4 regions of the Serratia montpellierensis genome follow, and region 2 is predicted to be linked to each of the others. Evidence: predicted binding sites of a transcription regulator. Region 2 holds the regulator's gene; each other region holds the start of a gene.

The links. Region 2 encodes PhoB, which activates phosphate uptake and scavenging genes when phosphate is short. Its sites were predicted from a motif close to CTGTCATAAAACTGNCNNAT; they were not measured.
Region 1: opgB (phosphatidylglycerol--membrane-oligosaccharide glycerophosphotransferase) is a predicted target of PhoB. The motif match lies at 3,586-3,605, and genes of this name have one in related genera.
Region 3: FUU19_RS11180 (MIP/aquaporin family protein) is a predicted target of PhoB. The motif match lies at 1,386-1,405, and genes of this name have one in related genera.
Region 4: phoA (alkaline phosphatase) is a predicted target of PhoB. The motif match lies at 3,741-3,760, and genes of this name have one in related genera.

The regions. Positions count from the first base shown of each region.
Region 1 is NZ_VOSN01000013.1:878,549-885,949, reverse strand. Features, by position in the region: gene FUU19_RS15965 (AMP nucleosidase) at 1-1,009, opposite strand, end outside; gene opgB (phosphatidylglycerol--membrane-oligosaccharide glycerophosphotransferase) at 1,147-3,450, opposite strand; gene FUU19_RS15955 (cytolytic delta-endotoxin (insecticidal protein)) at 3,716-4,435, opposite strand; gene FUU19_RS15950 (ABC transporter substrate-binding protein) at 5,003-5,938, opposite strand; gene FUU19_RS15945 (ABC transporter permease) at 5,974-6,741, opposite strand; gene FUU19_RS15940 (ABC transporter ATP-binding protein) at 6,738-7,401, opposite strand, start outside.
Region 2 is NZ_VOSN01000005.1:960,502-967,902, forward strand. Features, by position in the region: gene proY (proline-specific permease ProY) at 1-680, opposite strand, end outside; gene brnQ (branched-chain amino acid transport system II carrier protein) at 754-2,070, opposite strand; gene FUU19_RS10030 (PstS family phosphate ABC transporter substrate-binding protein) at 2,558-3,520, opposite strand; gene phoR (phosphate regulon sensor histidine kinase PhoR) at 3,535-4,851, opposite strand; gene phoB (phosphate response regulator transcription factor PhoB) at 4,876-5,565, opposite strand; gene sbcD (exonuclease subunit SbcD) at 5,781-7,013, shown strand; gene sbcC (exonuclease subunit SbcC) at 7,010-7,401, shown strand, end outside.
Region 3 is NZ_VOSN01000010.1:90,692-98,092, reverse strand. Features, by position in the region: gene FUU19_RS11195 (1,4-dihydroxy-2-naphthoate polyprenyltransferase) at 1-191, shown strand, start outside; gene rraA (ribonuclease E activity regulator RraA) at 267-752, shown strand; gene zapB (septal ring assembly protein ZapB) at 813-1,052, opposite strand; gene FUU19_RS11180 (MIP/aquaporin family protein) at 1,577-2,422, shown strand; gene glpK (glycerol kinase GlpK) at 2,465-3,973, shown strand; gene glpX (class II fructose-bisphosphatase) at 4,103-5,113, shown strand; gene tehA (dicarboxylate transporter/tellurite-resistance protein TehA) at 5,154-6,128, opposite strand; gene emrD (multidrug efflux MFS transporter EmrD) at 6,264-7,401, opposite strand, start outside.
Region 4 is NZ_VOSN01000005.1:419,894-427,294, reverse strand. Features, by position in the region: gene mqo (malate dehydrogenase (quinone)) at 200-1,780, opposite strand; gene phoA (alkaline phosphatase) at 2,242-3,669, opposite strand; gene FUU19_RS07340 (glutathione S-transferase N-terminal domain-containing protein) at 3,800-4,507, opposite strand; gene FUU19_RS07335 (ArsR/SmtB family transcription factor) at 4,583-5,266, opposite strand; gene FUU19_RS07330 (cytochrome P450 family protein) at 5,347-6,366, shown strand; gene FUU19_RS07325 (antibiotic biosynthesis monooxygenase family protein) at 6,379-6,726, shown strand; gene FUU19_RS07320 (isochorismatase family protein) at 6,758-7,401, opposite strand, start outside.

The sequences.
Region 1 (7,401 bases), on a different contig from region 2:
CCGCATCCAGCACGTGATCGTCGCGCAGATAGGCGTGGGCCAGCACATAGTCGCCGATCTTCTGGCTTTCGCGCAGGCCGCCGCAGTGGCCGATCATCAGCCAGGCGCTCGGGCGCAGCACCGCCAGGTGATCGCAGATGGTTTTGGCGTTGGACGGGCCGACGCCGATGTTAATCAGCGTGATGCCCTGGCCGGTACGCGAGATCAGGTGATAGGCCGGCATCTGGTGGTTTTTCCACGCCAGATCGGACACCGCCTGCTCGGGCGCGCTGGTTTCCGGCGTGATGTAGGTGCCGCCGGCGCTGGAGAGTGCGATATACGGGCTGGCCGGATCGGCGATCTGCGCGCAGGCCCAGCGCACGAACTCATCCACATAGCGGGTGTAGTTGGTGAACAGCACGAACGGCTGGAAATGCTCCACCGGCGTGCCGGTGTAGTGCCGCAGACGCGCCAGCGAGAAATCCGCGCGCAGCGCATCGAAATGCGACAGCGGGAAATGGTTGTCGGTGGTGTGATACAGGCCGTCGGCGGTCTCGTCACCGATCTGCGCCAGCTCGGTGGTGGGGAAATGCTGCGCGATGCCGGCGCTCATCGAGCGATCGAGCGCCAGGCTGGAACCGTCGATCACGTAAGGGAACGGGATCTCCTGCTGCGACGGCGCCACTTCGATATGGGCGGCGTAATCGTGCTCCAGCATCGCCAGCTGTTCGGCCAGATAGTGGCGGAACAGCTGCGGCCGGGTCACGGTGGTGCTGTAGCTGCCGGGATGGGTGAAGCGGCCGAAGGCGCGGGTTTTGCTCGGGCCGGATTGCTGCCCGTCCCAGCTGACGCGCAGCTCGGGATACACGAACAGCCCGGCGGCGCGCGCCTGCGCATCCGGCAACGTGCCGTGGCTGATAAAGTCGCTGACCGCCTGGCGCAGCGCGTCTACCGCGGCGTCATACAGGGCTTCCAGTTGATCGAGTGCCTGATCGGCGCTGAGGCCGCTGCGAGGTGGGGCATAGCTCATACTTTCTCCTTGGATGTCCCGGCTCTGTGGCGGGCTGCGGCGTTTTACCGTCACAGGTTAGCCGAAGAAGGGCGTAAAAGCTTGGTCGAAATGACGGGCACGGCAAAGAAAATACCGCGCCCGTAGCGTGCCGGGGGTCAGGAGGCGGGGCTTGCCGCTTCGACCTTCAGCGACACCAGCCCGATGCCCAGCTTCTTCGGCGTGAAGCCGCCGCTGGCGCTCTCTTTCGGCTCGGTGGGGGCCGGCGGGGTAATGCTGATCTTCTGCGCGCCGCGCGGGTTGTCGAAGCGCAGGGTGACGGTGCTGTCCTGTTCGCCGAGCGACACGAAGCGCTCTTCGTCGCCGACGCGCACCGAAATCGGCTCGCCGACGTTGTTGCCGTAGGCGCGGGCGCGCAGCACCAGATCAAAGGTCTTCGGCAGCGGGTCGACGTAATCAATATCGACCGCCGGCGCCAGGTTGGCGTCGGACCAGCGGCCCCACTCCTCGACGCCGGAAACGCCGGTAATGGCCTTCACCTGCTCCGGCAGGCCGGGCAGCATGAACTCGATGCTGTCCGCCTGGTACTTCATCGCCGCGTCTTCCACCTGCAGGCGAGCGACGGCGTTTTGGTAATCGGCGACGCTGTCCGCCGCCGGGGCGATAAAGTTCACCTTACCGCGGAAGCGTTCGCCGCTGGCCTGCACGATCTGCGGCGGCGAGGCCAGGGTGCCGGAGGCCACGCAGATGTCGGTGCTCAGCGCCAGTTTCGGCGCCCAGACCCGGCCGATCTCGTAGCATTTATCGACCCAGACGAATTTCTCCCCCGCCCCCAGTCCGGCCAGCTGCTTGCGCAGCGGGGTGGAGAGGTAGACGTTGAACATCGGTTCGATGCGGTTATCGCCCACCCGCAGGATGAACGGCACCTTGTAGGTGACGCCGGAGAAGCTGAAGCTGCGCTGGCGCGTATCCACGCTGTAGTCGCTGATGCGGTTCGGCAGGCCCCACTGGTTGATCACCGCCGGTTTCCAGCCGTTGATTTTCTCTTCGATGTTCAGGAACACCGTAGACAGCGACGGCGCCGACAGGCTGCTGCGGCCGAGGCCGATGTAGTTGTCGCCGCCCATCACGTCCAGCACCGTGGCGCCGTTGTCCAGCGTGCTGCGTTTCTCGTTGCGCTGTTCCGCCAGTGGCCGGGTGCCGTCGATGATAAAGAACAGGTTGCGGCGCTTCTGTTTGGTCAGGATATCGTAGGCGGTGTTGTTCATCGCCAGATGATCGGAGGACACCACGATCACGGTGTTGTTGAAATAGGGCGAGCGTTTGATCTTGTCGATCAGCGCGGCGATGTGTTGCTGGCTGCAGGCCACCGCGCTCAGCGAGCGGTTTTCCTTGTTCTGCCAGGCGTAACTTCTCTTGCTGCAGCCGGCGGAGATAAAGCCGTCCGGGTGATGGGTATCGACGGTCAGGGTAAACAGCGAGAAGGGTTGGCGCTGTTTGGACAGCTCGACGAACTTGCCGTATACCACGTCCAGCACGCTGTCGTCGTACCAGCCCCAGTCGTTTTTGTAGCTCGGATCGGCGACCCGATCGCGCAGCTCTTTGAAGCCATAAACGTGGTCGAAGCCGTGGGATTTCAGGAAGGTGTCTTTGCCGGCGAACGCCAGCTCGGCGCCCTGATAGAAATAGTTGCTGTAGCCGGCGGCCTTCAGCACGTCGCCCAGGCAGACGTTCTCCGGGTAGAAGGTGGAGACCGCGCTGGAGGCGTTGCCGTCGAAGGGGGCGAACAGCGGAATGCCGCACTGCGAGGCGACCATGCCGGCGATGGTGTACCCGGTGCCCGGCAACTGCTGGGTGTTGCTGAAATCGATGCTGTCCGTGCGCAGGGCGTTCAGCTCGTCGGCCAGGCCGGGAAACAGCTCGGTGTCGAAGTAGGTGCGCTCCAGGCTCTCGGCATAGATGTACACCAGGTTCGGCCGTTTGCCCTGCACGGTCTTTTTCGGCGCCTTGTAGTAGGTGGTGAAATCGGCGGTATCGCCGACGATCTGGCTCTTGACCAGCAGCGAGATGTCCTGAAACGCCGGGGTGGTGCCGACCGAAAACAGCGCCAGCAGCACGGCGACGATGCTGTAGGCCACGCTGCTGCCTTTGGCCTTGCGGCGCAGCAGGCTGCGGGCCAGCACCGCGAAGATAAGCCCCAACCCCGCCAGCAGGCCGATAAACGGCAGCACGTATTTGCTGATGCCCGCGCCTTTGAGGCTGCTGGTGACGGTATAGATCACCGCGTCGGTGATGCCGTCGCCGGTGAAGTAGTTGCTGGCGATCAGGATGACGTTCAGCACCAGATAGCTCCCGAGCAGCGTCAGCAAAATGGCGAACCACCAGCGGTTGGCGGCGGCCCGGGTGCGATAAATCAAAATCGATGCGAAGAAAAGCACAAACGACACTACTGCAGAAACCATCCGTCGAACCTTGTCTGGAGGGAAGAAAAACGTGACCGTCATGACGGCTTGCACCGTCAGATAACGCTATATAGCGTGTTGAATGCGACAGGGTCAATGCGACGACGCCGCGATATGCGCCGGGAATGCCTTGCTCTATGACGATATTGTGACATTGCCCCCATTATAGAGGCTTCGCGGGGTAAAAAAAGCGAAAAGCCCGCCAGAGCGTGCTCTGCGGGCTGGCGGCCGCTTTACGAAGGTAAAGGCGGCGAGTGCGATTTTATTAGACGCGGCGCGGGCCGTCGCCGATCAGGACGCTGAGCACTTCTGCGGCTTCGGCGTTTTTAGCGGCGGGTTTGGCCAACTGGGCCGTCGTCAGCGCCTGGATGCGGCAGGAGTAGGATTCTTTGTCTGTTAAGGTAATAAAGAGCACCCGCTCATATTCTTTATTGACTTCAATGGTTAACCCCATCGGGCAGGTTAACAGCACCAGCCCGGTCGGGCCGGCTTCGACAGAGAAAGTAATATTGTATTGGTAAGTGGTTTTCGTGTCTTTTTTCTTCTCCCAGAAGATCCAGGCGCTGTCTTTGGTTTCGTCCAGCCCGACGTAGGCGCCCTCAATGGCCGATTGAAGCTGTTGGGCCGGGGCGGGAGCCAATACGATGCCCAGAACCGTTTTGATCGTCGACAGCACCATGTCGGTCATGACGGAGGTTCTTGAGTCAGACGTTTCTTTTTTAATGTCGGTATAATTAGTGACTGAAAGCTCTGGGTTTTGGTTGACCAGCTCCATGGCTTTCTGCACATCGAATCGTAGCGAGTTGTTTTCGGCGGGAACCAGCGCGCCCTGGAAAAGGGCCGCCGTTTTCAATGCCAGAATTAAAACGGACGGGTCGGTAATTGAAATGATATTGTCGAAATTATTATCATCGGCAACCAACCGAATAAACAGGTTTTTGGTTATTACCGGGCTGCTGATTGAGGCTTTCTTTTTATCCAACATGTTGATTTCCTCTCGTATAGGGTTGATGGTTTCACGAAATATTTCGTGAAACGGATACTCTCTATTTTCAACTTCACGGATTTATTGATTTTTCAGCATCGGAGCGGGAGATGGCGTTATGAAATAATTATTGTTGCGCATAAGCGCGAAAACAGTGCCGCGTATATCTCTGCGGGCGTTGAAATAATGACGTGAAATCTCCTTGCTCGGACACTAAGTATTAATTGTCGGTGCGAGTTTATTCAACGTTAGCGGGTATTATATTTTGGTATATAAGAGCGTGGTTTCTCTGGGGGATATTATTAGTAGATAAAACAATCGTGGTTTTTTAATCGAAATTAATTATTAGTATGGATGATTTTTTGCGGGTGATTATTTTAACGGATACCGTTTTGACGATAACGTTTAATCGTCGAATGCTGAGAGAATCATTTTTCGAGGCGGGTATTTTCAGGTGAGCGCATGTGGCCGTGAAACGGCGTTTTACGGGCACCTGGCCCCGTCGCTCGATTTTCGCGGAGCGATGGGGTCACCGCCGGCGGGCAGCGCGCGCCGGCGGTGACAATCTCAACGCAATTCGACGGCGTATGCCTCGACCGGGGTGATTTTCTTGATCAGCTTGTTGTCGAACAGGAACTGTTCGTAAGCCTGGTAGCGCGCGCGATCCAACTTGGCCGGATCGCGGGCGAACAGCGGCAGGCTGGCTTGCCACGCCTGTTTGTTCAACTCGGTATTCAGCTCCGGATGCGCTTTGGCGAACGCCAGCCAGGTGTCCTGCGGGTGCGCATGCAGGTAGTCGCTGCCTTGCTTCAACGCGGCGAGGAACTTGCGGATTTTCGGCTCGTTCACCGCATCGCGGTTGGCGACGATGATCAGCTCGTCGTAGGCCGGTACGCCGTAATCTTCGACGTTGAACACCACCGGCGTCTTGCCCTGCAGCTTCAGCTCCAGCGCTTCGATGTTGCGGTAGCCGCCGATCACCGCATCGACCTGGCCCGCCAGCAGGGCGCTGGTCAGCTGAAAGTTGACGTTGATGAGCTTGATGTCCTGCGGCTTGAGGTGCTCGTGTTCGACCATGGTGGCCAGCGTCGCCTGTTCGATGCCGCTGACCGAGTAACCCACCGTTTTGCCCTTGAGATCCGCCGGCGACGTGATGTTTTTATCCAGCGCGATCACCGTATTCAAGGGCGTGTTGATCAGCGTGCCGACGCGCATCAGCGGCAGGCCCTGATCGGCGAAGAAATGCAGCTGCGGCTGATAGGTGATGGCGAGGTCGGCCTGTTTGGCGGCCACCAGCCGCGGCGGCAGCGCCGGATCGGACGGCGGCACGATCTTGACGTCCAGCCCTGCGGCCTTGAAGGCGCCAATCTGCTCGGCCACCATAATCGGCGCGTGATCGGGGTTGATGTACCAGTCGAGCACCAGCGTCAGCTTTTCGGCCGCGCCGGCCTGGCCGGTGATGGCGGCGCCCAGCAGCAGCCCGCAGAGGGTTTGTTTGATCATGGTCGTTCCTTTATCCCTGGTTATGGTTGCAATCATCAGTCGTTTTCCGGCGCCCAGGCGATCAGGCGCCGCAGCAGCGCATCTACCGCGGCCCACAGCAGCACGGTCATCAGCACCAAAATAAACAGCGCGGCGAAGCAGACGTCGGTCTGCATGCGCGCGTTGGCGTTAAGCATCACGTAGCCCAGACCTTCGGCCGAGCCGACCCATTCGCCGATGATGGCGCCGATCGGCGCGACGGCGGCGGCCATGCGCAGGCCGGAGCCGAAGGCCGGCAGCGCCGCCATCAGCCGCACGTGCCGCAGCTGCGCCCAGCGCGAAGCGCGCATCGTGCGCGCCAGATCGAGATAGTCGTTGTTGACCCGGCGCAGCCCGTCGAAAAAGGCCGACACCACCGGGAAGAAAATCACCAGCACCGCCATCGCCACCTTGGCGCTCATGCCGAAGCCGAACCACAGCACCAGCAGCGGCGCCAGGGCGAACACCGGTATCGCCTGGCTGGTGAGCACCAGCGGCATCAGCCAGCGCTGCAGCCGCGGCGAGAAGATCATGCACAGCGCCAGCGCCGCGCCGAGCATCACGCCCAGCACCAGCCCGCTGACGATCTCCGAAGCCGTGACCAGCGTGTGCCAGGCGAGATAGCCGCGCCCGTCCCACAGTGCCTGCGCCACCGTGCTCGGCGTGGGCAGCAGAAAGGCCGGAATGCCGCTTTGCGCCGCCAGCCACCACAGCAGCAGCAGCCCGGCAAACACCGTCAGCCCACGCCGCAGGCGGGTAAGCCCACGCTCTTTGGCAATCTTCATTGCGCGGCCCTCACCAGCTGTTGCAGCAGCTCGGCCTGGCTTTTCAGCAGGTCGGCGTCATCCGGCGCGCGCGGCGGTTGCCCGCTGATACGGTGGGTATCGTCGAGGCCCAGCGGCCAGGGCGACAGTACCAGCAGCCGGTGGCTCAGGCGGCAGGCCTCCATCGGATCGTGGGTGATCAGCAGCACAGTGTTTTGCGCCAGCAGTTCGGCGGCCAGGCTTTGGATCTCGGTGCGGGTAATGGCGTCCAATGCGGAGAAGGGTTCGTCCATCAGCACGATCGGCTGGCGTTCGTAGAGCGTGCGGGCGATGGCGGCGCGCTGGCGCATGCCGCCGGACAGCGCGGCGGGCAGGCTGCGGCCATGCGCGGCCAGGCCTACGCGTTCGAGCAGATGCGCCACCCACGCCCGATCCGCCACTTCGCCGCGCAGCCGCGAGCCGAGGGCGACGTTCTCTTCGACGGTCAGCCACGGGTAGAGCAGGTCTTTTTGCCCCATGTAGGCGATGCGCCCGGCGATCGGCAAACCGTCGCTGCCGGTCACCGTACCCGAACTGGCCTGCGCCAGGCCGGCGATGATCTTCAGCAGGCTGGTTTTGCCGGCGCCGCTGGCGCCGAGCAGGGCGACGAAGCTGCCGCCGGCGATGTCGAAGCTCAGCCGG
Region 2 (7,401 bases):
ATGCCGATGATTTCAATGCCGCCGTAAGCGAACATCACCAACTGCAGCGACAGGATCATGCCGATAAAGCCGTTGCTGAAGAAGCCGCCGTTCGACCACAGGTTATGAATGCCTGTCGGTTGCCCGCCGTTGCCGATACCCCAGATGATGATGCCGATACCGGCCGCGATCATGATGATGATGGTGGCGACCTTGAAGAACGAGAACCAGAACTCCAGCTCGCCGAACACCTTGACGCTCATCAGGTTGATGGCGCCGATGATCAACACCACGCTCAGCACCCAGATCCAGTGCGGCACTTCCGGGAACCAGACCCCCATATAGATGCCAAAAGCGGTCACGTCGGCGATGGCGACGATCAGGATTTCAAAGCAGTAGGTCCAACCGGTGATGTAACCCGCCATCGGGCCGAGGTAGTCCTGCGCATAGCGGGAAAATGAGCTGGCCTGCGGGTTGTTGACCGACATCTCCCCCAGGGCGCGCATGATGATAAAGGCCACGATGCCGCCGATCAGGTAAGCCAGCAGCACGCTCGGGCCGGCCATTTTGATGGCATCCGCCGAGCCGTAGAACAACCCGGTGCCGATGGCTGACCCCAACGCCATAAAGCGGATATGACGCGTGCTGAGGCCGCGTTTCAGCTTATTGTCGGGGGCAGAGGTGGGTGACTGTTGTTGCATGAAAATGACCCATAGTTTTAAACGAAAAAAAGCCACGGACATGTCCGTGGCCCTGGATTAAGCCGGGGGATTATCAGTGCGCGGTCACTTGGGAACGCGTGCACACCCGATCATAAATCGCGACCAGCACCAGCATCAGCAGCGAAGGCGGCAACCATGCCAACCCCTGCTCCGCCAGCGGCAGGTGAGTCGTCCAGGCCGGCAGCAGTTGCTGGAAGCTGGAGGCTTTCACCGCGTCAAGGATACCAAACAACAGGCTGACAAGCATCACCGGCGCGATGATGCGCGGCGCGCTGTGCCACCAACGCAGGGTGAAGCTCAGCACCACCAGCACGATGCACGGCGGGTAAATCGCGGTCAGCACCGGAATGGAGATCTGGATCAGGTGACTCAGGCCGAGGTTAGACACCACCATCGAGAACAGGCCCAGGATAAACACCAGCGTCTTGTACGAGAACGGCAGATATTGCGCGAAGAACTCGGCGCAGGCGCAGGTCAGGCCGACCGCGGTCACCATGCAGGCGATGAAAATCAGCGCCGCCAGGAAGAAGCTGCCCAAACCGCCGAAGGTGTTCTGAACGTAAGCGTGCAGGATCACCGCGCCGTTGGTGGCGTCAGGCACCAGCGCGCCGCTGCCGGAGCCCAGCTTGAACAGGCTCAGGTAAACCAGTGTCAGGCCCACGCCGGCGATCAAACCGGCCAGAATGGTGTAACGGGTCAACAGACCGGCGTCTTTCACGCCGCGTGAACGCGCCGCGTTGACGATAACGATGCCGAATACCAGCGCACCCAGCGTATCCATGGTCAGATAGCCGTTAACGAAACCGGAGGAGAAAGGCACGCTCTGGTAAGCCGCCGTCGCCGGGATCGGCGCGCCGGCAGGCCACAGCAGCGCGGCGATGCCCAGTACGGCCAATGCCACGATCTTCAGCGGCGCCAGCACATGGCCGACGGTGTCGAGCAGGCGGCCCGGGTACAGGGAGATGCCGATCACCAGCGCGAAATACACCAGGCTATAGATGAACAGCGGCATGGCGCCGTCGCCGGTCAGCGGGGCGATACCCACTTCGAAGGACACGGTGGCGGTGCGCGGCGTGGCGAACAGCGGGCCGACGGCCAGGTAGCAGACGGTCGCCAGCAGCAGGCCGGCGCCGCGCCCGATCGGCGAGCTGAGGGCGTCGATGCCGCCGCCGACGCGCGCCAGCGCGATGACGGTGATGACCGGCAGGCCGACGGCGGTGATCAGGAAGCCCAGCGCCGCGGTCCAGACGTGTTCACCGGACTGCAAGCCGACCATCGGCGGGAAGATGATGTTCCCGGCCCCGACGAATAAGGCAAAGGTCATAAAGCCCAGTGCCAGGATATCTTTTGACGTTAAACGATGACTCATACGATGTCGTGTTGCCTGTTCAAATGAAAAAAAATTGTCCGATTGCGTGGTGGCGTGAACGCCCCACCCGGTTGCCGGCATGCCCGATCGTTGCAGCGCCAAATAAGCACCCTAAACGCACTGGATCCGGCGTTTATGTCCCTATTCGAAAGTGGCCGCTCATGAAGATGGGCAAAATTTTAGGAGTTATAAAAATGGAGGTTTAATCCGACAACGAAGGCTAAGGTAAACGTTTATAGCGCTTCAAGGCAAGGCGCACGGCGAAAAGCAGAGCTATCGACCATATAAACTTTAGCCACCAGTCGATCATATTGGCTATCAATAAATATACACTACATGATTTGTATCATTTTTGAACAACTGATTCACGAAACGTGAAGCATATATCACTTTACCGCGCGAAAACGCCAATATAAGTCCGATTTTCGCGTGGCATGAGCTCCGTTTGGCCGTGAAAAAAGGCGAAAATTACGTCGCCTTTTGTCGATTATTGCATCATGGCCGGCGCGAGCGGTTGCAACCCAAGCGCCTGGCGGGTCTTCTGCAGGGTGGCCGGCGGCAGAGGCAGGTAGCCGTCGTGGTTGACCAGGCTCTGTCCGGCGGTCGACAGCACGCGATCGAGGAACGCGGCGGTCAGCGGCTCCAGCGGTTGATTGGGGGCTTTGTTGATGTAGATATAGAGATAGCGCGACAGCGGATAGCGATCGTTGCGCACGTTGGCGGCGGTAGGCGCAACATAGTCCTCTCCCGACTCCGCCAACGGCAGCAGCCGCACGCCGCTGGCGCGAAAGCCGATGCTGGCGTAGCCGATGCCGTTGAGTGAACCGGCCACCGCCTGCACCACCGAAGCCGAACCGGGCAGCTCATTGACGCGCGGCATAAAATCGCCGCCACACAGCGCACGCAGTTTGAAATAGCCGTAGGTGCCGGACGCCGAGTTGCGGCCGAAGCGCTGCAGCGAACGCGTCGCCCAGTCGCCACTCAGCCCCAGCTCGCCCCAGCGCGTCAGTGGCTTGCTTTCGCCGCAGCGCCGGGTGGCTGAGAAAATGCGATCGAGCTGCTGCAGGTTGAGGCCGCGCAGCGGATTGTCCTGATGCACCAACACCACCAGCGCATCCACCGCTACCGGCACCGCCAGCGGCGCATAGCCGTAGCGATGTTCGAACGCCGAGACCTCGGCCGCCTTCATCGGCCGGCTCATCGGGCCCAGCTGCGCGGCGCCCGCCGCCAAGGCGGTCGGCGCGGTAGAGGAGCCGGCGGCCTGGATCTGCAGGTTAACGTTGGGATAATGCTGACTGAAATCCTGCGCCCACAGCGCCATCAGATTCGCCAGGGTGTCGGAACCGACGCTGGACAGGTTGCCCGCCAGCATGCCGTCGGGCTGCGCCAGCGCGCCGCGTCCGGCCAGCAGCGCCAGGCAAAGCAACAGCCCTCGGGTTATTCGGGTCATACCGGTGTCTCGCGTTAATTTTTCACCGCATTCTCTGATAAAGCGGCGGGAACAATCAACCGATTGGGTAAGGTAAAGATAAAGCGGGTGCCAATCCCCGGTTCGCTGAGGATCTCCAGCCGCGCATCGTGATGGCTGAGCGCGTGTTTGACGATCGCCAACCCCAACCCGCTGCCGCCGGTTTGGCGCGAACGGGCCTTGTCGACGCGGTAAAAACGCTCGGTCAGCCGCGGCAGGTGTTCGGCGGCGATGCCCGGCCCGTTGTCGCTGACCTGGAACTGCGCGCCGTGCGCCGTCTGCTGCCAGCTCACTTCAATGTGGGTGCCCTTCGGCGTGTGATTGACCGCGTTGTACACCAGGTTAGACACCGCGCTGCGCAACTGGTCTTCATTACCGAACACGTTGAGCTGCTCGTTCACCCGGAAGGTGATCTCGTGATTGCCGCCGCTCAGCGACTGCGCCTCGCGCTGCAACACCCGCAGCATCAGCGGGATATCCACCCGCTCGTTCATGTCGACATTGGGCGCCGCCTCGATGCGCGACAGCGTCAGCAGCTGCTTGACCAGCCCGTCCATGCGGCGGGTCTGCTCTTGCATGGTGCTCAGTGCCTTGCTGCGCAGCGAGCCGTCCTGCTCTTCGTCGCCCATCATCTCCAGGTAGCCCTGCAGCACCGTCAGCGGCGTGCGCAGCTCATGGCTGACGTTGGCGAAGAAGTTGCGCCGCGCCCCTTCCAGCTGGCGCATCTGGGTAACGTCGCGCGCCACCATCAGCAGCTGCCCTTCGGAATACGGCATCACGCGGAATTCGACGTAGTGTTCGTTGTTCAGCTGCAGCGTCAGCGGGCGCGAGAACTCCTGCTGTTGCAAGTAGTGGCTGAATTCCGGATAGCGCAGCAGGTTGAGGATGTGCTGGCCGTTGTCTTCCGGCCAGCGGAAGCCGAGCAGATGCTGCGCCAGCCCATTACACCAGAAGATGTTGCCTTCGACGGTGGTCATCACCACCGCATCCGGCAGCGATTCGGCCCCGCTGCGAAAGCGCTTGATCAGCAGCGCCAGCTCGCGCCGGCGGCGGCGGTTGCGCTGCTGCATCTGATACAGGCCATAAAACAGCGGCTCCCAGCTCCAGCGGCCAGGCGGCGGTGTCATGCTGCGGTCGATCCACAGCCAATGGGAGAGTTTGAGCTGGTTGTAGAAATTCCACACCAGCGCAGCCAGCGCGGAGGCCAGCAGGAACCAGGGCAGATGACCGAAAATCAGCCCCAGCAGTAAAGCGGGCAAACAAAAAAGAGCCAGCTCCAGAGCCAGCCTCTTCCACGACAGACGTTCTAACACGGCATATTCTCCAGCGCAGCGCGATCAGTAGCGCGTTGAGAACCGGTAGCCGGTGCCCCGAACGGTTTGAACCATTTTATCATGCCCACTGGTTTCTAACGCCTTGCGGAGCCGACGGATATGCACGTCAACGGTACGGTCTTCCACATAAACGTTAGTGCCCCAGACGTGATTAAGCAACTGCTCGCGGCTATAAACGCGCTCCGGGTGGGTCATAAAGAAGTGCAGCAGCTTGAACTCGGTCGGCCCCATGTCCAACGCCTGATCGTTAGCCATCACGCGGTGGGAGGATGGATCCAGGCTCAGCCCTTGCATTTCAATCACTTCTTCCACCGCCATCGGTGAAATGCGGCGCATGACCGCCTTGATGCGCGCCACCAGCTCCTTCGGCGAGAACGGCTTGGTGATGTAATCATCCGCCCCCACTTCCAGGCCGCGCACGCGGTCTTCCTCTTCGCCGCGCGCGGTCAGCATCATGACCGGGATATCGCGGGTCAGCGCTTCGCGCTTCATATGTTTGATGAACTGAATGCCGGAACCGCCGGGCAACATCCAGTCGAGCAACACCAAATCAGGGAACGGCTCAGACAGGCGCGTCACGGCGCTGTCATAATCCTCGGCTTCCAACGGTTGGTAACCATTCTGTTCCAACACAAAGCACACCATCTCACGGATCGGCGCTTCGTCTTCCACCACCAGTATGCGTCTTGCCATCGTCAATCCTGCCAATGTGTTAGCGACTTTGCGGGCGCCATTATGCGTCAGTTTTGTGACACTTTTATGAAAAAAAGCGGCTGTTATAGGCAGTAAGCATAGCGATTATTTCCCGGCGCAAAGAAAAATCATTCCATGGTCATCGCCATTGCGCCGGGACAGCCGCCGCCGCGGCCTTTATAATCATCGCCATTATCTTTGCATCCGGGAGTGTCATGCGCCTGATCCACACCTCTGACTGGCATCTTGGCCAGTACTTTTTCACCAAAAGCCGCGCCGCCGAGCACCAGGCTTTTCTGAACTGGCTGATCGAGCAGATCGAGCAGCAGCAGGTGGATGCGCTGATCGTCGCCGGGGATCTGTTCGATACCGGCTCGCCACCCAGCTACGCCCGCGAGCTGTACAACCGCTTCGTGGTGGACCTGCAGCGCACCGGCTGCCAGTTGGTCGTGTTGGGCGGCAACCACGATTCGGTCGCGACGCTGAACGAATCGCGGGAACTGCTCTCTTGCCTGAACACCACGGTGATCGCGAGCGCGCAGGGTGCCATCGAGCAGCAGATCGTGGTGCTTAACCGGCGCGACGGTCAGCCGGGTGCCGTGCTGTGCGCCATTCCGTTTCTGCGGCCGCGCGATCTGCTCACCAGCCGCGCCGGCGAATCCGGCGTACAGAAACAGCAGGCGCTGCAGGAAGCCATCGCCGAACATTACCAGGCGCTGTATCAGGCGGCCTGCGAGCGCCGCGATCGGCTGGGCCTGCCGCTGCCGATCGTCGCCACCGGCCACCTGACCACCGTCGGCGTCACTACCTCCGACTCGGTGCGCGATATCTATATCGGCACCCTGGACGCCTTCCCGGCGCAGGCCTTCCCCCCTGCCGACTATATCGCGCTGGGCCACATTCACCGCGCGCAGAACGTCGCCAAGTCGGAACATATTCGCTATAGCGGCTCGCCGATCCCGCTCAGCTTCGATGAACTGGGCAAAGCCAAAAGCGTCTTCCTGGTCGATTTCGCCGACGGCGCCCTCCAGCGGGTAGACGCGTTAACGATCCCGCAGTTCCAGCCCATGCAGCTGATCAAAGGCGATCTGGCCGAGATCGAACGGCAACTGCAGCAATTTGCCGACTATGCCGGCGAGCTGCCGGTGTGGCTGGATATCGAAGTGGCGACGCAGGACTACCTCAGCGATATCCAACGCCGCATCCAACTGATGGCGGATGAGCTGCCAGTGGAAGTGGTACTGCTGCGGCGCAGCAAAGAGCAACGCCGCCAGGCGATCGCGCAGCAGGACAAAGAAACGCTCAACGAGCTGAGCGTCAACGAGGTGTTCGAACGGCGCCTGGCTCAGGAGGCCGACATGCCCGAAGCGCGCCAACGGCGGATGCACCAACTGTTCCGCCAGGTGGTCGATGCGGTGCAGCACAATCCTGAGGAGACCAACTCATGAAGATCCTCAGCCTGCGGTTAAAAAACCTCAACTCGCTGCAGGGCGAATGGAAAATTGACTTCACCGCCGAGCCGTTCGCCAGCAACGGTCTGTTCGCCATTACCGGCCCGACCGGCGCGGGCAAAACCACCCTGCTGGACGCCATTTGCCTGGCGCTGTACCACCAGACGCCACGCCTCAACGTCACGCCGAGCCAGAATGAGCTGATGACCCGCCACACCGCCGAATCGCTGGCGGAGGTTGAATTCGAGGTCAAGGGCATCGGCTATCGCGCCTTCTGGAGCCAGCGCCGCGCCAAAAATGCGCCGGACGGCAATCTGCAGGCGCCGAAGGTCGAACTGGCGCGCCGCGAGGACGGCAAGATCCTGGCGGATAAGGTACGCGACAA
Region 3 (7,401 bases), on a different contig from region 2:
TGTTTACGCTGTTCAATCTCCACAGCCCGTGGGGCTGGCTGTTCGTGCTGGCGATCCCGCTGCTGGTGCGCCACGGCCTGCGCGTGCTGCGCGATCCGACACCGGTCGGCATGCGGCCGATGCTGGAACACATGGTCAAGGCGGCGTTACTGGCCAACCTGCTGTTCGCCATCGGCGTGGCGCTCAGTTAAAAACTGATGATTTTGCCAACAGGGCGAATAAAGGGATATACTGAACATTCCAGCGGCAAACAGACGTAAAATCCTATGAAATACGATACTTCCGAACTTTGCGACATCTATCATGAAGAGGTGAACGTTGTTGAACCTCTATTCTCCAATTTTGGCGGGCGTACTTCATTTGGCGGGCAGATCACCACGGTGAAATGCTTCGAGGATAACGGCCTGTTGTTCGATCTGCTTGAAGAAAACGGCCGCGGCCGCGTGCTGTTGGTCGACGGCGGCGGTTCGGTTCGCCGGGCGCTGATCAACGCCGAACTGGCGCGCCTGGCTGCCCAGAACGAATGGGAAGGCATCGTGGTGTACGGCGCGGTGCGTCAGGTGGACGATCTGGAAGAGCTCGACATCGGCATTCAGGCGATGGCAGCGATCCCGGTGGGAGCCGTGAGCGAAGGCGTGGGCGAAAGCGATATCCGCGTCAACTTCGGTGGCGTCACCTTCTTCTCCGGCGATCACCTGTATGCCGACAACACCGGCATCATCCTCTCCGAAGACCCGCTCGACATCGAGTGATTTTCGGTCATGAAAAAGGGCGCCTGAGGCGCCCTTTTCGTTGCTGCATGGCGTGAGGAATCAGACCTCTTCCATTTTGCCCAGCAGAGCGCGCAGGCGATCTTGCCATACGTGCTGTTCTTCTTTCAGCTGTTGGTTTTCGCGCACCAGCGCTTCGTGGTTGCCGGAGGCAGCCTGAACTTCCTGCGACAGAGAGTTGTTTTTGTCTTTCAGCTCTTCAATTTCCATCTGCAACAAGGTGATGGTATCAATCGCCTGCTGTACTTTTGCTTCCAGTTTCTCAAATACTTCAAATGACATGCTTCAGTCCCCTCATGATAGCAAGGCGTACATCTATAAGTAGCGGCCGCAACGTCGGCTGCAGCTACTGCGAATATTGCATCGCGCTCAGTGACGCGCGCCGTTACGGAAGGCGCGCCAGTCTCGATTCGTTAAAAACGATTGTAAGTAGCCAGTCTCCGCCTGTCTAGCAACATACCGGATCATCGCGCAGTCTGTTGCAATTTTCCTGCCCTCACCATCAGTAAAAACTGAAAATCCCCGCCACCGTCGCCGCGAGTTGTTAACAGCCCTCACCAAACCACTGGTCAGATCACACTTTTATGGCTCAGAAAGAACACTAAACGACGCGAAATCGCTCAATTTTATGACGCGCCACACACATTTTGATTTCGCTATTTCTCGTTTATGTTCGTTAACGATAAATTTACATCACGTCCTCATTCAATAATTGGACGAGATGAAAAAAACTGTGCCCATAGGCCGGATCTCTACCCAACTGAGCCTATAAACCAACAACCGCCGTTTTGCAGGACACCAACATTATGAGCCAAACCACCAGTCCGACATTAAAAGGCCAGTGCATCGCCGAGTTCCTCGGCACGGCGCTGCTGATCTTCTTTGGCGTAGGCTGCGTTGCCGCACTGAAACTGGCGGGCGCCAGCTTCGGCCAGTGGGAAATCAGCATCATTTGGGGCCTCGGCGTCGCCATGGCCATCTATCTGACCGCCGCCATTTCCGGCGCGCATCTCAACCCAGCGGTTACCCTCGCCCTGTGGCTGTTCGCCTGCTTCGACGGGCGCAAAGTGGTGCCTTACATCATTGCGCAGGTCGCCGGTGCCTTCTGCGCCGCTGCCCTGGTCTATGGGCTGTACTACAATCTGTTCTTCGACTTCGAAGCGGCTCACCACATGGTGCGCGGCAGCAACGAAAGCCTCGAACTGGCCGGCATCTTCTCGACTTACCCTAACGCGCACATCTCCGTCGGCCAGGCCTTCCTGGTAGAAATGGTGATCGCGGCGATCCTGATGTGCCTGATCCTGGCGCTGACCGACGACGGCAACGGCATCCCGCGCGGCCCGCTGGCACCGCTGCTGATCGGTATTCTGATTGCCGTGATCGGCGCCTCCATGGGACCATTGACCGGCTTTGCGTTGAACCCGGCGCGTGACTTCGGCCCGAAACTGTTCGCCTACCTGGCCGGCTGGGGCAAAGTCGCCTTCACCGGCGCACGCGACATCCCGTACTTCCTGGTGCCGATCTTCGCCCCTATCGTCGGCTGTGGCCTGGGCGCTTTCGGTTACCGCGCGCTGATTGGCCGCCACCTGCCGTGCGACGTCTGCGTGACGGAAGAAGAGCCTGACGCCAAGACCCAACAACGCAAAGCGTGATGGGTGCAGTTTTACACGGTTAACAACAGCAGGATAATTACCATGACTGTAGAAAAAAAATACATTGTCGCACTCGACCAAGGGACCACCAGCTCACGCGCCGTCGTGCTCGATCACGACGCCAACATCGTTGCGGTATCGCAGCGCGAATTCCCGCAGATCTATCCAAAGGCCGGCTGGGTTGAGCACGATCCGATGGAAATCTGGGCGTCGCAAAGCTCGACGTTGGTAGAAGTGCTGGCGAAAGCCGACATCAGTTCCGATCAGATCGCCGGCATCGGCATCACCAACCAGCGCGAAACCACCATCGTCTGGGAAAAAGAGACCGGCAAGCCGATTTACAACGCCATCGTCTGGCAGTGCCGCCGCACCGCCGACATCTGCGAAAAGCTCAAGCGCGACGGCCTGGAAGAGTATATCCGTCACAACACCGGCCTGGTGGTTGACCCCTACTTCTCCGGCACCAAGGTGAAGTGGATCCTGGACAACGTCGAAGGCGCCCGCGAGCGCGCCAAGCGCGGCGAACTGCTGTTCGGCACCGTCGATACCTGGCTGGTGTGGAAAATGACCCAGGGGCGCGTACACGTCACCGATTACACCAACGCTTCACGCACCATGATGTTCAACATCCACGAGCTGGACTGGGACGAACGCATGCTGGAAGTGCTGGATATCCCGCGCGCCATGTTGCCGAAAGTCCGTCCTTCCTCCGAGGTGTATGGCCAGACCAACATCGGCGGCAAGGGCGGCACGCGTATTCCTATCGCCGGTATCGCCGGTGACCAGCAGGCGGCACTGTACGGCCAGCTGTGCGTTCAACCAGGCATGGCGAAGAACACTTACGGCACCGGCTGCTTCCTGCTGATGAACACCGGCAAAGAAGCGGTGCGTTCGAAAAACGGCCTGCTGACCACCATCGCCTGCGGCCCGCGTGGCGAAGTGAACTATGCGCTGGAAGGCGCGGTGTTCATCGGCGGTGCGTCTATCCAGTGGCTGCGCGATGAGCTGAAACTGATCAGCGATGCCGCCGACTCCGAATACTTCGCCACGAAGGTGAAAGACAGCAACGGCGTCTATGTGGTGCCGGCCTTCACCGGCCTGGGCGCGCCATACTGGGATCCGTATGCCCGCGGCGCCATCTTTGGCCTGACCCGTGGCGCCAACAGCAACCACATCATCCGCGCCACGCTGGAATCCATCGCCTTCCAGACTCGCGACGTGCTGGACGCCATGCAGGCCGACGCCAACACCCGCCTGCAATCGTTGCGCGTGGACGGCGGCGCGGTCGCCAACAACTTCCTGATGCAGTTCCAGTCCGATATCCTCGGCACCCGCGTAGAGCGCCCTGAAGTGCGTGAATCGACGGCGCTGGGTGCCGCGTTCCTGGCGGGCCTGGCCATCGGCTACTGGAACGATCTGGATGAAGTGAAGAGCAAAGCGGTGATTGAGCGTGAATTCCGCCCAAGCATCGAAACCACCGAACGCAACTACCGCTACAGCGGCTGGAAAAAAGCGGTGGCTCGCGCGCAGGCGTGGGAAGATCACGACTAAACCCCGCCTTGCCGTTACCCCCAAATTGCGCTGCCTGCGGGCGGCGCTTTTTTTTGCCCCGCCCCGCCGGCGCCGCGCTGTGATAGACTTTGCCGATATTTTCTTCCCTTTCTCACAGACAGGTTTGCCATGAAACGTGAATTAGCCATCGAATTTTCCCGCGTTACCGAAGCCGCTGCGCTTGCGGGCTACAAATGGCTGGGACGCGGCGACAAGAACGCCGCCGACGGTGCGGCGGTCCACGCCATGCGCATCATGCTCAACAAAGTGGACATCAATGGGCGCATCGTGATCGGCGAAGGCGAGATCGACGAAGCGCCGATGCTGTATATCGGCGAACAGGTCGGCACCGGCCAGGGCGACGCGGTCGACATCGCTGTCGATCCGATCGAAGGCACCCGCATGACCGCCATGGGCCAGTCCAATGCGCTGGCGGTATTGGCGGTGGGCGATCGCGGCACCTTCCTGCACGCACCGGACATGTACATGGAGAAGCTGGTGGTCGGCCCGGCGGCGCGCGGCGCTATCGATCTCAATCTGCCCTTGGCGGAGAACCTACAGAACGTCGCCGCACGGCTGAGCAAACCACTGTCGCAGCTTACGGTGATCGTCTTGGCCAAACCGCGCCACGACGGCGTCATCGCGCAGATGCAGCAGCTGGGCGTGCGAGTGTTCGCCATTCCTGACGGCGACGTGGCGGCCTCCATTCTCACCTGCATGCCGGAAAGCGAAGTCGATGTGATGTACGGCATCGGCGGCGCGCCGGAAGGGGTGATCTCAGCCGCAGTGATCCGCGCGCTGGACGGCGACATGCAGGCGCGTTTGCTGCCGCGCCATGAGGTGAAAGGCGACAGCGCCGAGAACCGCCGCATCGGCGAGCAGGAACTGGCGCGCTGCCGGGAAATGGGTATCGAAGCCGGTCAGGCGCTGCGTCTGGATCAGATGGCGCGCAACGACAACGTGATCTTCTCCGCCACCGGCATCACCAAGGGCGATCTGCTGGAGGGCATCAGCCGCCAGGGCAACATGGCCACGACCGAAACCCTGCTGATCCGCGGCAAGTCGCGCACCATCCGCCGCATCCGTTCGACCCACTATCTGGATCGCAAGGACCCGGCGCTGCACGAGTTTTTGCTGTAAGCCGGCAAGAGACCGCCCCCCGCAGCCGCTGAGGGCGGGTTCATCCCGCCACCGGGGTTTTGGCGGGCAGCAGTTTTCCGCGCAACAGCAGCCACAGCGTCTTCACCATCAGGCCGATGAGCAGCAGGTTGGCCAACGCGAACAGCCCCCAGGCCAGCACCTGCATCTCTTCCCCGCGCTGACTCTGCAGCAACCGCAGCGACGCGTTCGCCATTGCCGATAAGCCGAACGAGAAAGCCCACATGCCCGGGCTGAAGCCGCCGGCAAAAAACCAACGCACCAACCTGAACATGAAGAACAGCTGCAGCAGGCCGTAGCCCAACAGGATGAGGGCGAACGTATCGAAGTCGTTGCCATTGACGCATAACCACGCGTAGCAGGCGACAAAGGCCGGAGCCAACTGAATGCCGATAACGCCGCGGGCGGCGGCCGGCAGCGCGGCCTTTGTGCGTAGACGGTGGATGATGGCGGGTTCGAGGGTCAGCCATGAAATCAAACCGGCGCCAAGAAACATCATGCCGATATCAGGGTGGCCGGAGGTGCCAAACGCCATCGCGCAGATAAAGTTAGCGGCCACCGTCGGCAAGTAAAATCCCGGCGTCGTGGCCTCCGACGCGAACTCGCCGCGCCACAATGGCGCACAGCGCCAAGCCGAGAAGATGAGCTGGCCGACGGAGCCCGCGACCATCAGCCCATTCGCCAGCGGCAGGCTGTAGGGATGCAGGCCGATGGACACCAGCACGCCGCCCGCCGGAAGCAGGCTGATAAAGCTGAACTGAGTATTGCTGCGAAACTCGTCACGCACCGCGCGTGAGTCTATCAGGCAACGGCAGAGATAGATCAGCGCCAGCGTCAGCCAGATGGCGCTGCCGAGAAAGATGAGCGACTCGCCTAGCCAGCCGGGGCCATAGCCGAGCGTGGCGGCGTATCGCCAGGCGCTGCCGAGGCCGAAAACCCCCAGAACCATCCCAAAGAAGCCGACGGGAACACGTTGAATGAACTGCAGTGATGACATAGCGAATAACCCGGAAAAACACTGTCGGTAAAGTGTATACCGATCGCCACAGCGCAGTAATAACCTGGGTCAAAACCGGCGGCATGACCTTAGCCGTCTTGCAGGACTAAGGTCAGCGCCGGCTCGGGAAGGGCGTTATGCGGTATGCCCCTGATGTTGCATCCGGTTGGACAGCGGCCACCAGCACAGCAGGATCAGCAGCGCCATCGCGAACATCAGCAATCCTAGGCTAAACTGCCCGGTTTGCGGCAGCATGGCGGAAAGCCAGGTCGCGAGCCCCGATCCCATATTCTGCATGCCGCCCACCAGCGCGCCCGCTGCGCCGGCCAGGTAAGGGAACGGCTCCATCGCCCCGGTGGTCGCCAGCGGGAACAGCATGCCGGCGCCGAAGAAGAACAGCGCGGCCGGCACGATCAGCGTCCAGATGTTCATCACGCCGAACCAGCCCGGGATCCACATCATCGCCCCCGCCAGCAGGCAGCTAATCACCGAATGCCACATCAGCGTGTGGAAGGTCTTGCCGTCACGCCCGGCGTACCAGGCGCCGAAAAACGCCGCCGGGATCGGCAGAATAAACAGGATGCTGACGGTCAGACCGCTCAGCCCCAACACGCCACCCATCAACACGCCGCAGCTGGCCTCGAATACCGCAATCCCCGCCAGCGCGCCGATCAGCATCACCAGATAGCAGCTGAAGGTGCTGTCACCCAGCAGCTGGCGGAAACTGGCCAGCATACGGCGTTTTTCCGTCTGCACCGGGCGGGTCTCCGGCAACCAGCGGAACATGGCGAAGGCAACGCAGGCGCACAGCGCCAGCAGGAAGGCGTAACAGGCGCGCCAGCCGAACACCATCGCCAATGCGCCGCCGATCACCGGCGCCAGCAGCGGGCTAACCAAAATCCCCATGTTCAACAGGCTGTTGGCATAGCGCAGCGCGGTGCCGGCATACAGATCGCGCGGCATGGTGCGCGCCATCACGCCCGCCACGCCGGTGCCCATGCCCTGAATCGCGCTGGCGGCGACCAGCATCGTCAGGTTGGTGGACAGCAACGCGCCCAGCGCACCGAGCAGGAAGATCATCATGCCGGTCAGGATCACCGGACGACGCCCGATGCGATCCGATATCGGCCCATAAATCAGCTGGGAGAAGCCGTAGGTCAGCAGATACGCCGCCATCACCCGTTGCACGGCGCCAGTGCGAACCGACAGATCGTGGGCGATATCAGCAATAACGGGAACATAAATGGTTTGCGCCATCTGGCCGACGGCGACC
Region 4 (7,401 bases), 540 kb from region 2:
GTTCTCCCGCAAAAACGACATTCAGGTCACAGTGACTTAGCTTAATTATCCAAGAATATGCTTTGATAATAGGCGTGAGTGCGCCGTTACGCAAGGGTAAACCGGGGGTAAAAAGGTGGCCAAAAATGCTCTTTGAACGGCAGGGGGATAAAAGAAAGGCCGCATAAAGCGGCCTTTTCAGCAGGAAACGAGTGGAAAATCAGTTGGTTTCCGGCTTCACTTCAATGTAGTTCAGACCCAGTACGCTGCTGGTGTAGCCGCGGATCTTGTTGGTCATCTCGATATCGCCGTTCAGCTTGTGGCCGTAGGACGGGATGATTTCTTTCAGCTTACTCTGCCATTCCGGCGTCGCCACTTTGTCTTTGAACACGGTTTCCATCAGGTGCAGCATGATTGGCGCAGCGGTGGAAGCGCCCGGCGAAGCGCCCAGCAGAGCGGCGATGCTGCCGTCTTCAGAGCTGACGACTTCGGTGCCGAACTGCAGCACGCCGCCTTTATCCGCGTCTTTCTTGATGATCTGCACGCGCTGGCCTGCGGTCCACAGCTTCCAGTCTGCCTGCTTGGCGTCCGGGAAGTACTCTTTCAACGCGGCGAAGCGATCGTCGTCGTTCATCATCAGCTGGCCGACCAGGTATTTCACCAGATCGAAGTTATCCAGACCAACGTGGGTCATCGGCATCAGGTTCGAGGTGCTCAGCGAGTGCATCAGATCGAACAGCGAACCGTTCTTCAGGAACTTGCTGGAGAAGGTGGCGAACGGCCCGAACAGCAGCACGCGCTTGCCGTCCAGCATGCGGGTATCCAGGTGCGGCACGGACATCGGCGGCGAACCTACGCTGGCCAGGCCATACACTTTGGCCAGGTGCTGGTTGGCGATCTCCGGGTTGGTGGTGACCAGGAACTGGCCGCCGACCGGGAAGCCGCCGTAGCCGTCGGCTTCTGGGATGCCGGATTTCTGCAGCAGGGTCAGGGACGCGCCGCCGGCGCCGATGAACACGAACTTGGCGTTAACGGTGGTTTCTTTACCGTCGCGGTTCAGATCGGCAACGGTCACGCTCCAGGTCTGGTCGGCGTTGCGCTTGATGTCGCGCACTTCGTGGCTCAGGTTCAGCTTGAACTTGTCGCTGGTGCTCAGCGCGTCAACCAGCTGGTGGGTGATCACGCCGAAGTTGACGTCGGTACCCAACGGCATGCGGGTCGCGGCGATTTTCTGCGCCGGATCGCGGCCGTTCATCACCAGCGGGGCCCACTGTTTGATTTGCGCAGGATCTTCGGAGTATTCCATGCCGCGGAACAGGGTGCTGTGCTGCAGCGCCGCGTAGCGTTTACGCAGGAAGTTGACGTTGTCGTCGCCCCACACGAAGCTCATGTGCGGCACGCTGTTAATGAAGGATTTCGGATCTTTCAGGACATCGTTTTTCACCTGATAAGACCAGAATTGGCGAGAGATTTCGAAAGACTCGTTGACCTTCACCGCCTTGCTGATGTCGATGGTGCCATCGGCTTTTTCCGGCGTGTAGTTCATTTCACTGAAGGCGGAGTGGCCGGTACCGGCGTTGTTCCAGCCGTTGGAGCTCTCTTCCGCTACGCCGTTCATGCGTTCGTACATGTCGATGGTCCAGGTCGGCTCCAGCTCATGCAGATAGGTACCCAAGGTGGCACTCATGATGCCGCCGCCGATCAACACCACGTCGACGGTTTTATTCTTCTCTTCAGCCGCCGCCTGTTGCGTAACGCTAAACAGGCTGAGACTGAAAATCAGGACGAGTAATTTTCTCATTGAATTAAATCTCTTGTGTGTAAATTCTACTCATTGCAGGTGAAAGAATTTAGCGGGAGTTACCCTGGAAAATAATGAAGCCGACCGCCCGGCGTGAGCCGATAGGCAGCGATAATGCCTTTTTGTTAATAGGGTATTTAACGAAAAGTGAACTATTGCAGGCCGTCCGGATGCAAATTGATCGGTTCACGTTACTGGCGGGGTATTATTGTTTGCGAGAATGTTAAAAACTACTTTTGTAACTAAAAAAAATGAATATAAGCAAAAATCGGTCGGTTGTTGTCGCAGGAATAAACAGAGAGCGAAGAAAGGCCATATAACCGCGTTATTTTCAGGGGTTAATTGTCGTGCAATTAAACGTTATTTCGTTATCACACAATAATTGCGGTTAAATGGCAAATACCTATCGGTAACCAATAATAAATGGCCGCCGTGGCGGGCGGCCATCGTGCAGAAGACGGTTACTTGATGCCCATCGCATCGCGCATGGTGAAGAACAGATCGGTCTGATCGGTCAACCCCACCACGTTGGCGGCATGCGGGCCGTAGGCCGCGACGCGCAGTTGGGTGCCGGTGTGCCCCTGCGATTCCTCTTCCGAGTTGCCGTAGCTGAGGGTCATCGGCGCACCGTCTTTGGTGGTCAGCATCTGGGTCAGGCCCGGCGCTTTGGCGTCGGCGGCGACGATCTGGCTGGAGTGCGCGTGGTCGGCGGTGACGATCACCAGCGTGTTGCCGTCGGCGCGAGCGAAGGCCAGCGCTTTTTGCACCGCTTCGTCCAGATCGACGGTTTCGCCAATCTGCCCACACGGGTTGGCGGCGTGATCCTGCTTATCGATCGACGCACCCTCTACCTGCAGGAAGAAGCCATTCGGGTTGTCTTTCAGCAGCGCGATCGCTTTGTCGGTCATCGCTGCCAGCGTTGGCGTGGCTGCGGTGCGCGCCGGGTTGTTTTCACAGGTTACTGCCGGTTTATCGAGGTTGCCGTGGTAGCTGGCTTTCGGCCCCAGCCAGCGCACCGGCATGTTGCCGTCGGCGAACAGGCCCAGCAGCGGTTTTTGCTGATTGGCCAGGGTAACGGCCTGCAGTTCATCCGCGTTGCTCACCCACTGATAACCCTGCGCCGCCGCCTGGTCCTTCAGCGATTTTCCTTGCCATTCGCCGCTTTTCGCCAGTTGGTTGAAAGACTTCGCGCCGCCGCCGAGCGTGACGTCGGCGCGGGTTTTCAGCAGTTGCTCGGTGATCGAGCCGCGGCCGCCGTTTTCCAGCGCGTTAGCGGCACATTTTTCGCTGGTTTCCTCCGGGCCGTAGCATTTGCGCGAGGTGACGTGCGACACCAGCGCCGCCGGCGTGGCGTCTTGCAGTTCGGCGGTGGAGACGTTGCCGGTGGCCTTGCCGGCCGCCTTGGCTATCTCCAGCAGCGTTGGCTGGTCTTTGCCGTTCACGTCTACGCCGAGCGCGCCGTTATAGGTTTTCACCCCGGTGGCCCAGGCGGTGGCCGAGGCGGCGGAGTCGGTCACGTAATCCGGTTTGTGGGTTTTCTTGTCCAGTGAGTAGTGGGTGTATTGCCCGGTCAGCGGCAGGGCATCGATGCCCTTGAAGTAACCGCCTGCGCCTTCGGCGTAGTTACGCGCGGCGGTGATCTCGGAATCCCCCATGCCGTCGCCGATCAGCAGGATCACGTTTTTCACCGTTTTGTCCGACAGCGACGCCTTCAGCGCGGCGGTCTGATCGCCGGCCAGACGACGGGCGCCGCCCGGCTCGGTGAGGGTGCCGCGCGCGGCGCGCTCGGTCAGGCCATCGGCATTGGCCGAGGTTTCCGCCGCGATGGCGGAGGAACAGAGCAGGGCGGACAGCACGGCGCCGGCGATCAGGGATACAGCAGGTTGCATGGGTAAGCTCCTTGTCGTAATACAACAATGTAAATAACATCAAATTGTTACGAAAGGAGAGTAGAACAGAGGGATGACAATTTTATGACAATGAAAGACGGGACGGCCCGGCGGCCATCCCGTTTGACGATCAGGCCGCGCGCGCCGGGATAGCGAGCCCACGCTGCACCGCCGGCCGCGCCAAACCGCGCTCCAACCACTGCGCGACGCGCGGGAAACTGTCGAACTCGACCAGTTCGCGCGCTTCATAGAAGCCGATCAGGTTGCGCACCCAGCCCAGCAGCGAGATATCGGCGATGGTGTAGTCTGCGCCCATGATCCAGTCACGGCCCTCCAGGCGCGTTTCCAACACGCCAAGCAGGCGTTTCGATTCGTTTTTGTAACGTTCCAGGGGCCGCTTGTCTTCATATTCGCGCCCGGCAAACTTGTGGAAGAAACCGAGCTGGCCGAACATTGGGCCGACGGCGGCCATCTGGAAGAACACCCACTGAATGGTCTCATAGCGCTGCGCCGGATCCTGCGGCAGGAAACGGCCGCTCTTTTCCGCCAGGTAGAGCAGAATAGCGCCGGATTCGAACAGCGGCAGCGGCCGGCCGCCTGGGCCATCGGGATCGATGATCGCCGGGATCTTGCCGTTCGGGTTCAGCGCCAGGAATTCCGGCGTCCAGGTTTCGTTGTTGCCGATGTCGATCAGGTGCGCCTCATAGGGCAGGCCGATCTCTTCCAGCATGATGGACACTTTGACGCCGTTCGGCGTCGGCAGAGAGTAGAGCTGCAGCCGTTCCGGATGCTGAGCCGGCCAGCGTTTGACGATCGGGAATTGAGTGGAATCGAGCATGGAAACTCCTCGGGTTGACGGGGGCGCTTAAGCGTACCCCCTTGAGTATTGCAGTAAAACTACCCCGCCGCCGGGTTACACCGTGAGGTCAAAATGTGCGGCCAGCGCTTTTTTACCGGCGGGGGTCAGCTGCAGCTCGCGGCTGTCGAGCCGGCGGACGATCCAGCCGCGTTGAATAAAGGCGGTCAACAGCGCGGCGCCCAGTGCGCCACCGAGGTGAGAGCGGCGTTCGCTCCAGTCCAGGCAGCCGCAGGCGAAGCGGCGGCGGGTGGGGGCGGGGGAGCAATCGACGCCCAGCCGCGCCAGCGCGGCCTGGCCGGCGTCGCTTAACCGGTAGTCTTCCTCACCGCTCAGCCAGTTCAGCGCATGCAGCCGATCGTGCAGCTTCACCGCCACCTCGCCCGCCATGTGGTCGTAGCAGGTGCGGGCATATTGCAGCGTGGTGGGCGTGCTGCTTTTCACCGACGGGCGCGGTACGCCCGCCAGCGCCATCAGGCCTTCCAGCGCGTCGGCCACCGGCTGACCGGCCAGCCGAAAATAGCGGTAGCGCCCCTGTTTGACGCAGGCGATCAGCCGCTGCTCCAGCAGTTTCGCCAGATGCGCGCTGGCGGTGGACGGGGCGACCTCGACCGCCGCGCTGAGCTCGGTGGCGGTGTAGGCACGCCCGTCCATCAACAGGCACAGCATGCGTGCCCGGGTGCGGTCGGCGATGGCGGCGCTCAGCGCCGCTAAACGATCTTCGATGTCGATGTTATGCATACTTCGAGGTTAGACGAAGTATGACTGCGCGTCCATTGCTAACCTGTGATTATCGCCATCTGGTACCGAGGGAGAAAACCATGTCCGTATGTCCTTATGCCGCCGCGCTGGCCGCCGAGCCGCAGATGCGCTATCGCGCCTTGCCGCCCCTAAGCTGGGATAGCGCATGGCAATGTTGGGTGGCCGCGGCGCCGCAGTGGGTGAGGGAAGCGCTGCTCAATGCCGATCTCGGCGTGCGGCCGGCCGATGAGCCGGTGCCGACGGTCTTGCTGGAGACGCCGATGGCGCCGCTGTTCGCCGGGCTGGCGCGGATGCGCGACGGCGAGGAGCACCGCACGCTTAAGGCGGCGCTGCAGCGGGCGTTCGCTTCCTGCGACGATATCCTGATGCAGCAAACCGCGACACAGTGCGCGGTGCGTTTAGCGCCAAAAGCGCCCGAGGCGGCAGCGATCACCCGCTTTAACTACGGATTGCCGGTCTGCACCCTCGGCGCATTGCTGGGCGTGCCCGAAGCGCAATGGCAACATCTTATCGACGACAGCCTGGACTTTGTCCGCTGTATCGCGCCCGGCGGCACGCCGCAGCAGCTGGCGCACGGCATTGTGGCGGCGCAGCGGCTCTGTGCCCGGCTGGCGACGGGAAAGGGCGTGCTGCGCCAGGCATTAGCGCGGGAGATTGGCGACATCCGGCTTGAGTTGGCCAATGCGCTCGGTCTGCTGTTTCAGGCCTGTGAGGCGACGGCGGGCTGGATCGGGCAGGCGTATTTGCTGGCGCGGCAGAACGGTGAAGTGGACACCGCGCTGGATCGGGTGCGGGCGCTAACGCCACCTATCCAAAACACGCGCCGTTTCGTCTTGCGCGAGACGCAGCTTGGCGGTTATACGCTGCGCGTGGGGCAGACCGTCTTGCTGTTGCTCGGCGCGGACGGCGAACTGGCCTTCGGCGCGGGGGCACACCGCTGCCCGGGCGAACGCTGGGCGAGGATTATCGCGCGCTGTGGCGTGGCGCATCTGTGTTCGCTGGATATTGATGAGCGGGCGTTGAAATCGGTGCGGTGGCGCCATTCTTACAATGCGCGCGTACCGGAATTTTACCGTTGAGAGGAGACGATAATGATCGCCGTGATTTTTGAACTGCAGGCCGCCGATGGGCAGCGCGATACCTATCTGGCGCTGGCGGCGGAGCTGAAGCCGCTGTTGGCGCAGATCGACGGATTCATTTCCATCGAGCGCTTTCAAAGCCTGGCCGATCCTGCGCGCCTGCTGTCGCTCTCTTTCTGGCGTGACGAGGCGGCGGTGCAGCAGTGGCGCAATCTCGAGCAGCATCGCGCGGCACAGGCGCGCGGCCGTGGCGAGGTGCTGGCGCAGTACCGGCTGCGGGTGGCGGAGGTGGTGCGGGACTACGGGCTGGAGAGACGCGACCAGGCGCCGCAGGATAGCCGTTGCTATCATCGCACCTGAAAAAAGCCCGCCGGCGGCGGGCTTTCGTCCGCTATTTCGCTTCGCTGCCCACCTTCATCGCTCCGGCGTAGCTGGCGCCCATTCCCCAGGCGGCGCCGTGGTCGCGGGCGATCTGCAATACGCCCCCCGCCGTGGCCTTGCGGCTCCAGTCCTGCTGCCATTCCAGCATCAACGCCACCCAGTTGATAGGGGTGGCGCCCGCCTGTATCAGGCGCTGCATGGCGTTGTTTTGGCTATCTGGCGTAATGTCGCCGGTGACGTCCGACAGAATATAAACCTCATACCCCTCGCCCAGGGCTGACAGCGCCGGCAGCATCACGCAGCTGGCGGTCCACAGCCCGCCGATGATGATTTTCTTGCGGCCGGATTGTTTAATCAGATCCACCACGCGCCGATCCTGCCAGACGTTGATGGCGGTGCGATCGTACACCTGCAGGTCCGGGCGTGCCTGCGTCACTTGCTGGAATACCGGCCCGGCGAAGCTTTTGGCGTTGGCCGAGGCCAGAATGGTCGGCACGTTGAACACCTTGGCGGCCTTGGCGATGCCGGCGGCGTTATTCACCAGATTGGTTTGATCGATAGAGGAAATGGTCATGCCGAACATGTCCTGCAGATCGACCAGCAGCAACAGGCTGTTGTCGGCGGTCAGCGGTTGCACATAACCCGCCTGGCGGC